DNA from 3 places in the Vescimonas coprocola genome. Region 3 is predicted to be linked to each of the others. Evidence: predicted binding sites of a transcription regulator. Region 3 holds the regulator's gene; each other region holds the start of a gene.

Region 1 (4,173 bases), 260 kb from region 3:
TGAGCTGGGCGTGAAGATGCCCGTGGGCAACCTCTACTCCTCCGATACCTTCTATGACGCCGCCGGCCGCAACGCCCGGATGCAGAAGATGGGCGTCATGGCCGTGGAGATGGAGGCCGCTGCTCTGTACTGCACCGCCGCCTATCTGGGCAAGCGTGCGCTGGCTATCTGCTCCATCAGCGACAATCTGGTGCTGGGTACCGAGCTCACCGCCGACGAGCGCCAGACTACCTTCACCAACATGATGAAGATCGGCCTGGAGGTAGCGGTAAAAATGACAAAATAAAGCCGTTTTGCCCACAAAGCACCCGTTTTTTCGAACCCTGCCATGGTGAAAAATGCAGCAGACCCTGCAAATAGGGCTTGCCCTTTCCTGCCGTATCTGTTATAATGCACCTGAACGGGCAAGCTTTGCCCGAATAAATGAAGGAAGGTAGAACAATCATGAAAAGAGTTCTCGCTATGATCCTTGCGCTTGTCATGGCTCTGGCTCTGGTTGCCTGCGGCAACAAGAACACGGACGATGGCAAGAAAGACGATGACAAGAAAGACACCCCCACCGTCATCACCAACCCCGATGAGGTTCAGGATGAGATGACCTCCTCCGACGGCAAGTACGAGGTGGCTTTCGTCACCGACGTGGGTCAGCTGAAGGATAAGTCCTTCAACCAGGGTACTTACGACGGCGTGAAGCTGTACGCCGCCAACAACAACCTGTCCTACAAGTACTATCAGCCCGCCAACGGCAGTGAGGTCACCGATGATGACCGCTTCGCCGCTATGAAGGCCGCCGTGGACAACGGCGCCAAGGTGGTTGTCTGCGCCGGTTATCTGCAGGAGGCTGCTCTGCGTATGGCGGCCAAGCAGTTCACCGATGTGTCCTTTGTCTTCATTGATGGTTATCCCGTCGGTGAGGAAGCCGATGTGAAAGATTCCCCCGCTCTGAAGAACATTGCCGGCGTTGCCTTTAAGGAAGAGCAGTGCGGCTATCTGGCCGGTTACGCTGTTGTCAAGGAAGGCTACACCAAGCTGGGCTTCACCGGTGGCGGCGGCGGCAACAACCCCGCCTGCTGCCGTTACGGCTATGGCTTCGTGCAGGGCGCTGACGCCGCTGCCAAGGAGCTGAACGAGAAGGTAGAGATCAACTACTCCTGGCAGTATGGTGCCAGCTTCTCCGCTTCCCCCGAGCTGCAGACCATGGCCGCCGGCTGGTATCAGGCTGGCACTGAGGTCATCTTCGCCTGCGGCGGTTCCATGTTCGCCTCTGTCGCCGCTGCTGCCGGCGCTGAGGAGGGCAAGGTCGTCGGCGTGGACGTGGACCAGTCTGGTGAGTCCCCCACCGTGATCACCTCCGCCATGAAGGGCCTGGCTGACTCTGCTCAGTGGGCTCTGGGCAAGTTCTATGCCGGTGAGTTCGCCTCCATCGGCGGTGTCCAGACCTCTCTGGGTGCCAATGAGAACGCCGTGGGTCTGCCCACTGCTACTTGGTCCCTGACCAAGTGGAGCGTTGATTCTTACAAGGTCATGCTGCAGGACATCAAGGACGGCAAGATCGCCATCGACAACAACTACGACAATCTGGCCAGCACCGAGAATGTCACTCTGAACATCGTCGGCTAAGCCTCTGCGTGTCGAACTCCACAGCGCCCGTGCTCTGCACGGGCGCTGTTTTTTGCTCCAAAGCCCCGGATGCCTCCCGTGGAGATTTGCGGCATCCCGCTTGTCAACCGGCGGCCGTCATGCTATAATTTTCCAAGGAAGCCGGAAGGGGGGAGCACACATGGGACTGCACGACGGACATCGCCAGCGCAAGCGGGAGCGCTTCCTGAAGCAGGGAGCCGACGGTCTGGCGGATCATGAGGTGCTGGAGCTGCTGCTGTACTATGCCATCCCCCGCCGGGACACCAACGAGCTGGCCCACCGGCTGATCCAGCACTTCGGTACGCTGGACGCCGTGTTCCAGGCCCCGCCGGAGGCACTGATGCAGGTGTCCGGCATCGGGGAGAATGCCGCCGTGCTGTTGAATCTGGTGCCGGCGGCCCAGCGGTGCGCCCGGCGCAGCGTCTCTGCCGAACGCATCCTCAACTCCGTGGAGCGCTGCGGTGCCTACTTCATGGACCTGCTGGATGCTCAGCGCCGGGAGCTGCTGTATCAGGTGTGTCTGGACGGCAAGGGAAAGGTGCTTTCCTGCAAATGCCTGTCCCAAGGCAGCGCCGATATGACCTCCCTCAGCATCCGGCAGGTGGTGGAGAATGCCCTGCTGTCCGGCGCCGCAGGCGTGGTGCTGGGCCACAATCACCCCAGCGGTGTGGCTCTGCCGTCGGCGGAGGACCGGGCCGCCACCCTGCAGGTGCGGGACGCTCTGGCCACCATGGATATCCGCCTGCTGGACCACATCATCGTGGCCGACGGTGATTTCGTCTCCATGGAGGCCAGCGGCCTTCTGTACGGCTGACCCACTCGAAAGGAAATTCCCCCAGCGCCCCGCTCCGGATGGAGCGGGGCGCTGCCATGTTTTCCCTCCACAAAATCAGAACATTTGTTTCAAAATTCATATTTACATATGAGATTTTTGTGGTAAAATAAAGTGATATACACTGAAATTGCAGGAGGCCCATTCCATGCCCCAGTTCAAAGTTATTTCGGAATATACCCCCTCCGGCGACCAGCCGCAGGCCATCGAAAAGCTGGCGGAGGGACTGGAGAACGGCCTGCGCCAGCAGGTGCTGCTGGGCGTCACTGGCAGCGGCAAGACCTACACCATGGCCAAGGTCATCGAGAAGGTGCAGCGCCCCACGCTGGTGCTGGCCCACAACAAGACGCTGGCGGCCCAGCTGTGCGAGGAGTTCCGGGAGTTCTTCCCGGAAAACGCCGTGGAGTACTTCGTCTCCTACTACGACTACTATCAGCCGGAGGCGTACATCCCCCACACGGATACCTTCATCGAGAAGGACGCCGCCATCAACGCCGAGATCGAGCGCCTGCGCCACAGCGCCACGGCAGCCCTCTTTGAGCGGCGAGACGTCATCGTGGTGGCGTCGGTGTCCTGCATCTACGGCTTGGGGGATCCCATCGACTACGCCAACATGGTCATCTCCCTGCGGCAGGGGAAGGAGTACCCACGGGAGCAGCTGCTGCGGAAGCTGGTGGAGATCCGCTACGACCGCAACGACGTGGCCTTTGAGCGCAATATGTTCCGGGTCCGGGGGGACACGGTGGAGATTTACCCGGTGTACGCCAACGGCTACGCCATTCGGGTGGAGTTCTTTGGGGACGAGATCGACCGCATCTCGGAGATCAACCCCGTCACCGGTCAGGCCCAGCGGGTGCTGCAGCACGTGGCCATTTACCCCGCCAGCCACTACGTCACCACCAAGGAGAAGATGGAGCGGGCGGTGCAGGAGATCGAGCGGGAGCTGGCGGAGCGCAAGGCCTACTTTGAGGATCACGGCAAGCTCATCGAGGCCCAACGCATCGACCAGCGCACCCGCTACGATGTGGAGATGATGCGGGAGCTGGGCTACTGCACCGGCATCGAGAATTACAGCCGGGTCATCTCCGGCCGGGAGCCGGGCTCTCCGCCCACCACGCTGCTGGACTACTTCCCGGAGGACTTTGTCCTCTTTGTGGACGAGAGCCATGTGACCCTACCTCAGGTGCGGGCCATGTATAACGGCGACCGGGCCAGGAAGGAGAGCCTGGTGGAGTACGGCTTCCGCCTGCCCTGCGCCTATGATAACCGCCCCCTGAAGTTCCCGGAGTTTGAGGAGCGCTTCCGTCAGGCGGTGTTCGTCTCCGCCACGCCGGGGGAGTACGAGCGGGAGGGAGCCGACCAGATCGTGGAGCAGGTGATCCGCCCCACGGGCCTGCTGGATCCCCGTGTGGAGGTGCGGCCCGTCACCGGCCAGATCGACGATCTGGTGGAGGAGATCCGGATCCGTGCCGCACGGGACGAGCGGGTGCTGGTAACCACCCTCACCAAGCGCATGGCGGAGGATCTGACGGACCACATGAAGGGCCTTGGCCTGCGGGTGCGGTATATGCACTCCGACATCGCCACCATCCAGCGGATGGAGCTGATCCGGGACCTGCGGCTGGGGGAGTTCGACGTGCTGGTGGGCATCAACCTGCTGCGTGAGGGACTGGACCTGCCGGAGGTGTCCATGGTGGCCA
Region 2 (4,173 bases), 1.0 Mb from region 3:
TGTTCAGCGTCTCCACCCGCACCGCCTTGGCCTTGCCGGTTTTCAGAATGGAGAGATTGGCCATGGTGATGCCCACCCGCTCCGACAGCTCCGTCAGACTCATTTTCCGCCGGGCCAGCATCACATCAATGTTGAATACGATCATGCTCCGCCCTCCTTAAATGGTCATGTCGTTCTCCTCACGGAGAGCGGCGGCGTCCCCGATGAGACGGCTGAGCACATAGCACACGACCCCCACCGCCGCACAGCAGAACACCACCATGGGCGTAATCACAATGGTCAGCGGGGCGCTGCCCGCCCCCATAATGCCTATGGTAAGCATCCCCGCCGGAAAGACCAGCGCATCAGCAAAAGCCAGCACAGAGATCCTCTGCATATCACGGGAATTCTTCCGGGTAAAAGCTCCGCCGGGGGCGCTGATGCTGCCGAAGATGCGCCATCCGGGAATCATCGCCCCGAAGATGGGCAGCGCAAACAGCCACGCCCACACCAGGCACGGCCAGTAGGCCCACGCAAACTCCGGATCCGCCTGCACGATCTCCTGCCCATAAGAAGGCAGACACAAGAAGAAAAATACACCGCACAGCGCCGCTGCCGCTATCAGCACCAGTCGCAGCAGGTTCGTCATGGTTTTGGTCTTCATGAGGCTCACTCCTTTCGTTGTTGTACCTATCATAGCAGCATCATTTCTGTTTGTCAACTATTTTTTATTGATTTACGATAAATATTTTCTGTTTGTCTAATTTGCAAATCAGGGGGTTGCTTTTTGCCGCAGGATGTCGTATACTATCCTTCGGAAACAACCGAATAGCTGTCTTCGAGGCGGGGTGTGATTCCCCACCGGCGGTATAGTCCGCAAGCGGTGCAAGCTGCATGAACCGGTGCGATCCCGGTACCGACAGTATAGTCTGGATGAGAGAAGGCGTGTATGGCATTTTCGTGATGCTCTTTTTTGATGCGTACACCTTGGAAGGCAAGCCTTTCCGGGGGTTTACTACATCAAAAGGGAGTATTTTTTTATGACTCAAAAGCAAAAGACCCATCACATCGCCGTGGCCGCCATGCTGTGCGCCGTGGCCTTTGTCCTCCAGTTCATCGAGTTCTCCATCCCCCTGATCCCCTCCTTCGTGAAGCTGGACCTATCGGATCTGCCTGCCCTGCTGGGTACCTTCTCGCTGGGACCTGTGTACGGCGTGGTGATCCAGTTGGTGAAGAATCTGCTGCACCTGCCCTTCGGCTCCAGCGCCGGCGTAGGCGAGCTCAGCAACTTCCTGCTGGGCAGCGTGTTCGTGCTGGTGGCGGGCCTTGTGTACCGGCGGCATAAGAGCCGCAAATCGGCCCTGTGGGGCTCCCTGCTGGGCGCCGTGCTGATGGCGCTGGTGAGCCTGCCCTCCAACTATTTTGTGGTCTACCCGGCCTACGAGGTCCTCTACGGTCTGCCCATGGCGGGCATCGTCGGGATGTATGAGGCCATCATGGGCTCCATCGCCCACGTCCCTACCGGCAATGCGCTGCTGAACTGCCTGGTGGTGTTCAACGTTCCCTTTACCCTGTGCAAGGGGCTGCTGAATGTGGGCATCTGCCTCCTCATCTACAAGCCCCTGTCCCCCCTGCTGCACAAATAACATCCGTAAGCCCGAAACGCAGTCCTCCGTTCTCTCAGGGGACTGCGTTTTTCTCTTGTGTGACGGTGCAAGCCATGATATAATAGAACAAACGATTGAGTCTAAGGAGGTGTGCCGCATGGGCGACCGGGTGATCTTGCACTGTGATCTGAACTGCTTTTTTGCCTCGGTGGAGCTGCTGAGCCACCCCGATCTGCGGGACATTCCCACCGCTGTCTGCGGCGACCCCGCCTCCCGCCATGGCATCATTCTGGCCAAGAACGAGCCTGCCAAGCGGCTGGGCATCCAGACGGCGGAGACCATCTGGCAGGCCAAGAAGAAGTGTCCCGGTCTGGTGCTGCTGCCGCCCCACCACGGCCTGTACCGGGAGTACTCCCGGCGGGTCAACGCCATCTATGAGCAGTATACCGATCTGGTGGAGCCCTTCGGCATCGACGAGAGCTGGCTGGACATCACCGGCAGTATGCACCTCTTCGGCGGCGACCCCAAGACCATTGCCGACGCCCTGCGCCGGCGGCTGCGGCAGGAGCTGGGGCTGACCATCTCCGTGGGCGTGTCCTTCAACAAGGTGTTCGCCAAGCTGGGCAGTGACTATAAAAAGCCCGATGCCACCACCGTCATCAGCCGGGAAAACTGGCAGGATATCGTCTGGCCCCTGCCGGTGGGGGACCTGCTGTTCGTGGGCCGAGCCGCCGGACGGGTGCTGCACCAGTACGGCGTGGAGACCATCGGCCAGCTGGCGGCCTGCTCCCCCCAGATGCTGGAGACGCTGCTGGGAAAGCTGGGTCTTCAGCTCCATGAGTACGCCAACGGACTGGACGGCAGCCCCGTCCGCCCGGCGGGCCAGCAGGAGCCGGTGAAATCCGTGGGAAACGGCACCACCTTCCCCAAAAATCTCACCCGCTGGGAGGAAGTACAGCGTGGTCTGGCGGTGCTGTCCGACAGTGTGGCCATGCGGCTGCGGCAGCAGGGGCTGTACTGCGGCGGCGTGTCCGTGTCCCTGCGAAACGCCCAGTTCCGCACCGTGTCCCGGCAGATGCGGCTTCCGGCCCCCACCCACCTGATGAAGGACATCTGGCAGTCGGCCATGGAACTGACCCAGCGGCTGTGGAAGGCCCCGGAGCCGGTACGGATGCTCACCGTCACCGCCCTGTATATCACCGACAGCGCCGACTCCTTCCAGCAGCTGGATCTGTTGGAGGCCCCGGTGGTTTCCCGGCAGCAGGAAAAGCAGGAGAAGCTGGAGCGCACCATGGACGCCATCCGTGGAAAATACGGCCGGGGTTCCATCTCCTTCGGCCTACCGGGGGAGGATCGTGCTGGCTGGGACGACTGACCCATAGCGCCGCACAGGGGCAGGGCCATCCCCAAGGCTCCCAACCTCCGCCCTCAGGTCCGTTCCCCTGAGAACCATTTCCATCCAGTACAGCGTAAAAGCATGTCCGCATAAATAGCGCAGCCGCATAAAATGTGCCTGCGTAAAGGGTTCAGCTGCGTAAAAGCGTGACCGTGTAAAGGCTTCGTCCGCATAGAAAAGCATGACAGCGCAAAAGCACGACTGCATGAAAGGACTGCACAAAAGAGTGGCCGCATAAGCGGTACAGAGGCGTACTGCATAAAAGTATGACGGCATAGAAGTGCGTCGGCGCAAAAACGTAACTGCATAAAAAAGAGACGCACCCGCAGGTGCGTCTCTTTTTCACGCCGGGATGCCCCGGCCTTGGATCACAAAATGGCTTACAGCTTCTCCCGAACCTTGGCGGCCTTGCCGACACGGTCACGCAGGTAGTAGAGCTTGGCACGACGGACATAGCCGTGGCGCACAGTCTCCACCTTCACGATAGAGGGAGAGTGAACGGGGAACACCTTCTCCACGCCTACGCCGTAGGAGATACGACGGACGGTGAAGGTCTCCTCGATGCCGCCGTGCTTCTTGGCGATGACGGTACCCTCGAACACCTGAACACGCTCGCGGGCGCCTTCCTTGACCTTCACGTGGACACGGACAGTATCGCCCACTTCCACCTGAGGCACGTCGTTCTGCAGCTGCTTTTCATTCAGTGCTTTGATGAGATCCATGGATTTTTCCTCCTAAATTATAGGCGTTCATGCCGTCATTTCCGTGGCGTCCCACCTTTTTCGGGACACCGGCGACAGAGGACCGCCCTTTTCATGCCATGATAGAATATCACAGATGTCCGCCAAATGCAAGCATTATTTCCTGTTTTGACAAAAAAAGTATCGAAATAGGCTCCAACAAGCCCATTTCCCCTTGTTCATCCATGTACGCCAGCATGATACGGTGTACGCCAGCATGATACGGTGTACGCCAGCATGATACGGCTGAAAATCACTCGCCCTTCTGCAAAAGGTCCCGCAGCTCATACAGCCGCAGCCGGGCGGATGCGTCCGTGGGGTCTTGGGCCAGAGGTTCCATGACGGCGATGATCTCCGGCAGATGGGCCTTGGCTCCATCCGGGTGCAGCAGCTGCCCGTAAACGGCGCTGCATACGGCATCGCTCCCCTGCTCCGGCAAAAGGGCGCAGGC
Region 3 (4,173 bases):
CTGCTGTATGAGAGTCTGTACACGCTGGGTACCGACTTTTTGCCCCGGCCTTGTCTGGCGGAGAGCGCCTCCTACGACGCCGAAAGCTACGCTCTGACCGTCACCGTGCGCTCCGGCGTCACCTTCTCCGACGGCTCGGCCCTGACGGCGTGGGACGTGGTGGCTGCCCTGCGGTGGGCCAAGGAGTCCGTGCGGTACGGCCAGCGGCTGGCGGAGATGGACTCCGTGTCCTATCTGGGAGAGAGTACCCTCCGCATCTACCTCACCCGCAACGACCCGCAATTCGCCGCCCGGCTGGACATTCCCATCATCAAGGGCGGCACCCAGGAGGACACGGTACCGGTGGGCAGCGGCCCCTACCGCTATGCCAAGGACGAGAGCGGGGTGTATCTGGCCCGGCGAACGGACTGGTGGCAGGATAAGACCATGCCGCTGGAGCGCATCGAGCTGACCGCCTGCAAGAACACCGACTCCATGGCCTACGCCTTCTATACCCACGACATCCAGATGCTGGTATGCGACCTGACCGGCACCAACACCTCCAACGTCTACGGCAGCGGCAGCTATACGGACATCCCCACCTCGACGATGCAGTATATCGGCTTCAATGTCACCCGTGCGCCCTTCAACGACCCCAAGCTGCGGGCGGCCCTGAGTCTTGGCATGGACCGGGCCGGCGGCGTCAGTGCCTTCCTGCTGGGGCATGGGCAGACGGCACAGTTCCCCCTGTCCCCCTCGGCGGTGGTCTACCCCAAGGATCTGGAGGAGACCTATTCCCCGGACAGCTACCGCTCCGCTATGGAGACGGCGGGCTATACCTCCGGCGAAAAGTCCGTCTCCGTCACCATGCTGGTGAACGAGGAGAATAGCTTCAAGGTGTCCATGGCCCGGAAGCTGGCCTCGGACCTCTCCCAATACGACGTGAAGATCGACGTAAAGACCCTGCCCTATGAGGACTATCTGGCGGCGCTGAAGAGCGGGGATTTCGACCTCTACTACGGGGAGTGCAAGCTGACGGCGGATTGGGATCTATCGCCGCTGCTGTCTCCGGGCGGGGCCCTGAACTACGGCGGCGTGCGGGACACACAGCTGGAGACCCTGCTGACGGCCTTCCGAACGGCATCGGAGGGCGAGGGACGCCAGACGGCGGCTCGGGAGCTGTGCAGCTATCTGAAGGAGCAGGCGCCGTTGGTGGCAGTGTGCTTCAAGTCCAACTCCGTGCTGCTGCCGGACGGAGCGGTGAAAAACGACATCCACCCCACCGTCTCTGACCCCTTTGCCGATTTTCAGGATTGGCAGCTGAATATGAAAAGCTAAGCCCTCCGGAAAATGAACTTTTTAGCAAGAACCGGCCGCAGGGAGAATCTCCCTGCGGCCGGTTCTTGCTTATCCGAAATCTGTGGGACACACCAGCCCCTTAATAGCGCCGGATGACGGCGGCCACCTTCCCCAAAATTTGTGCGTCGTGGCCGTCAATGGGGCTGTACGCCTCATTCTCCGGCAGGAGCCACACCTGCCCGTTGCGGCGGGAATAGCGCTTGACCGTGGCCTCGTCCCCCAGCAGGGCCACCACGATCTCGCCGTTGTTAGCGGTCTGCTGCTGGCGCACCACCACCAGATCGTCCGGCAGAATGCCTGCGTTGAGCATGGACTCCCCCCGAACCCGGAGGGCAAAATACTGGCTGCTGTCGCCGCCGGCGTCGAAGGTCAGGTAGTCCTCGATGCACTCCTCCGCCAGAATGGGGGTACCTGCGGCCACCGTCCCCACAATGGGGATCTGGTTCTCCTCCGGCAGCGGCTCCGTCAGGGTCAGCGCCCGGCCCTTGCCGGCCCCCTTGCCGATGACCCCCAGCTCCTCCATGTGTTTCAGGTGAAAATGGACGGTGGAGGGGGATTTCAGCCCCACGGCGTCCCCAATTTCCCGCACGGAGGGGGGATAGCCCTGCGTCCGGATGGTCTGGGCGATATAGTCATAGATCCGCTGCTGCATCTTCGTGAGCTGTACCATGTGCGCCGTCTCCTTCGTTTACATAAGGTTTTTCATAGTATACCATATATTCTCTCCGTTTGCAACAGATGTTCGATGGATTTTTCCGAATTTTTTCGGGCAAAAAGGGAGTTTCCCCTTGAAATTCCGTGGACGATATGGTATGATGGGTTGTACTTTGAAGAATAGCCTCTTTGGGCTTTATTTTGTTGGAGGGAAAGATTATGAAAATTGCTGTTACGATTCTGCAGCTGCTGTCTGCTTTGGTGCTGATCCTCATTGTTCTGTTCCAGTCCGGTAAGAGCCAGGGTCTGTCCGGTGCCATCGGCGGCATCGCTGATTCCTACATGAGCCGCAGCAAGGCCCGCTCCGTGGATGCCAAGCTGGCTAAGGCCACCAAGTGGGTGGGTGCCATCTTCGTTATCCTGACGCTGGTGCTGAACTGCATGGTCGCCGCCGGTCTGTAAGATCTATCGGTTGAAAGAAGGTCCCCGAAGCATTGCTTCGGGGACCTTCTTTTGCCCATTTTTCTCACTCGGGTCGTCGGTACAGATGCCCGGCCTCGGCAGTCTGCCCCCGGAGAGCAAACAGCTCCTCCACGGTGACGAATTCCACCCCCTGCTCCGACAAACAGTCGATGGCCTGCAAGGCCGCCTCTACGCTGGTTCCGTAGCAGTCGTGCAGCAGGATCACATCCCCGTCCCTCGCCTGACAGATGGCGGAAAACACCTTCTGTACATCCCGACACTCCCAGTCGCAGGTATCCACAGACCAGTACAGCATGGGCGTACTCCATGCTGCCAGCTCCTCCTCGGTGATGAAGCCGTAGGGTGGCCGGACCCAGTAGGTCCCCTCCCCTGCCAGCTTCTGCAAAACGCCGTCGCAGCGGCTCAGGTCCGCCATGGCCTCACCGCAGGACAGGCGGTCCAGCGGCGCATGGTCATAGGTGTGGTTGCCGATCTGATGTCCCTCTGCCCGGATGCGCTGCACCAGTTCCGGATAGTCCTGCACCTGCTGACCGATGAGGAAAAAGGTGGCGTGGACGCCCCGCTGCTTCAGGCCATCCAGCAATCGGGGCGTATACTGGGGCGATGGCCCGTCATCAAAGGTCAGTGCCAGATACATAGGCTCCGCCGGAGCCGTAGCCGGCAGCGCCATGCAGCCCGTCAGAAGCAGGCACAGTACCAGCAGGGGCAGGATTCGTTTCATAGCATCACCGAAACAAATATATGCGCCCGGCGGAAAACAATTCCGCCGGGCGCTCAGCGTGTCGAAAAAGTTTTTTCGCCACGCTGCGGCATTTTTCAGAACTTCAAAAGCTCTGAAAAATGGGGATCATCATCGTGCAGGACACCCTTCCCGGGTTTCCCGCACACACCCTTCCTCCCCGTTGATGAAAGGCTCTCCTTTTTTGACAGACTCTGCGCCCGGCGGAAAGACCATTCCGCCGGGCGCTTGCATTATTCCAGAATGATGTCATACTCCGTGTCGTCCAAGTCTGTGAACTCCACCATGAGCCAGCTGGTATCCTGCGTAGAGATATGGTAGTTCAGCCGCCACAGATCGCCGCCGTCGGGAGGATCCAGCGTCAACGGCGGGCTGATGCCATCGCTGTGGTACAGCTCCGGCATCTCCGGCAGCTCCTCTCGCTCCTCCGGATAGTACAGCAGCACCGATACCTCCATGTACCCATCCTCCAGCTCGGTGGTGTTATAGCCCGACACCCATGCCTCCTCGCCGTACCACTGGAAGGACTCTCCCTGACTCAGGTACACCTCCGCAGGCTCGGCCGGTATCTCCTCCTGAGCGGGCGTCACCGTCACCCCATGACCTCCCTCATCGATTTTCGCCTGACAACTGCGGATCATGGACGGCAGCATTACAGACAGCATAGAGATGATGAACACCGCCATAAATATGCCGCCGGACGCTTTCTCCTTCCCGGATGCATGGCTCTTCCGGGGAGCCGCCTGCCGGACGGTACGCTCCGCCTTGTGGAGCTCCTGCTCCAGCTGGCGCAGCGGGTTCTTTTTCTTGGCGGGACGGGCCTGCTCCTCGAAGCAGACCTTCTTCTCGTAACAGGTCTTTTTTTCATAGCAGACCTTCTCCTGCTTGCTGGCACCGTGGTGAACGGTGCCGTCCACATCCACCCACTCCCGCCGGGGCCGGCGGTTGTAAGCGCCGCA

What was found. The regulator LexA, encoded in region 3, represses DNA repair genes until DNA is damaged. The targets are predictions, from matches to a motif close to CNAACANNTGTTNG.
Region 1: uvrB (excinuclease ABC subunit UvrB) is a predicted target of LexA. The motif match lies at 2,533-2,546, and genes of this name have one in related genera.
Region 2: dinB (DNA polymerase IV) is a predicted target of LexA. The motif match lies at 1,710-1,723, and genes of this name have one in related genera.

What each region holds. Positions count from the first base shown of each region.
Region 1 is NZ_AP023418.1:2,146,097-2,150,269, reverse strand. Features, by position in the region: gene deoD (purine-nucleoside phosphorylase) at 1-286, shown strand, start outside; gene KJS28_RS10595 (BMP family ABC transporter substrate-binding protein) at 445-1,620, shown strand; gene radC (RadC family protein) at 1,781-2,455, shown strand; gene uvrB (excinuclease ABC subunit UvrB) at 2,622-4,173, shown strand, end outside.
Region 2 is NZ_AP023418.1:338,389-342,561, reverse strand. Features, by position in the region: gene KJS28_RS01710 (helix-turn-helix domain-containing protein) at 1-145, opposite strand, end outside; gene KJS28_RS01705 (DUF2975 domain-containing protein) at 158-643, opposite strand; FMN riboswitch at 810-928, shown strand; gene KJS28_RS01700 (ECF transporter S component) at 1,020-1,625, shown strand; gene dinB (DNA polymerase IV) at 1,744-2,961, shown strand; gene rplS (50S ribosomal protein L19) at 3,363-3,704, opposite strand; gene KJS28_RS01685 (hypothetical protein) at 3,976-4,173, opposite strand, start outside.
Region 3 is NZ_AP023418.1:1,883,731-1,887,903, forward strand. Features, by position in the region: gene KJS28_RS09280 (ABC transporter substrate-binding protein) at 1-1,317, shown strand, start outside; gene lexA (transcriptional repressor LexA) at 1,418-2,008, opposite strand; gene secG (preprotein translocase subunit SecG) at 2,212-2,454, shown strand; gene KJS28_RS09295 (polysaccharide deacetylase family protein) at 2,519-3,196, opposite strand; gene KJS28_RS09300 (hypothetical protein) at 3,448-4,173, opposite strand, start outside.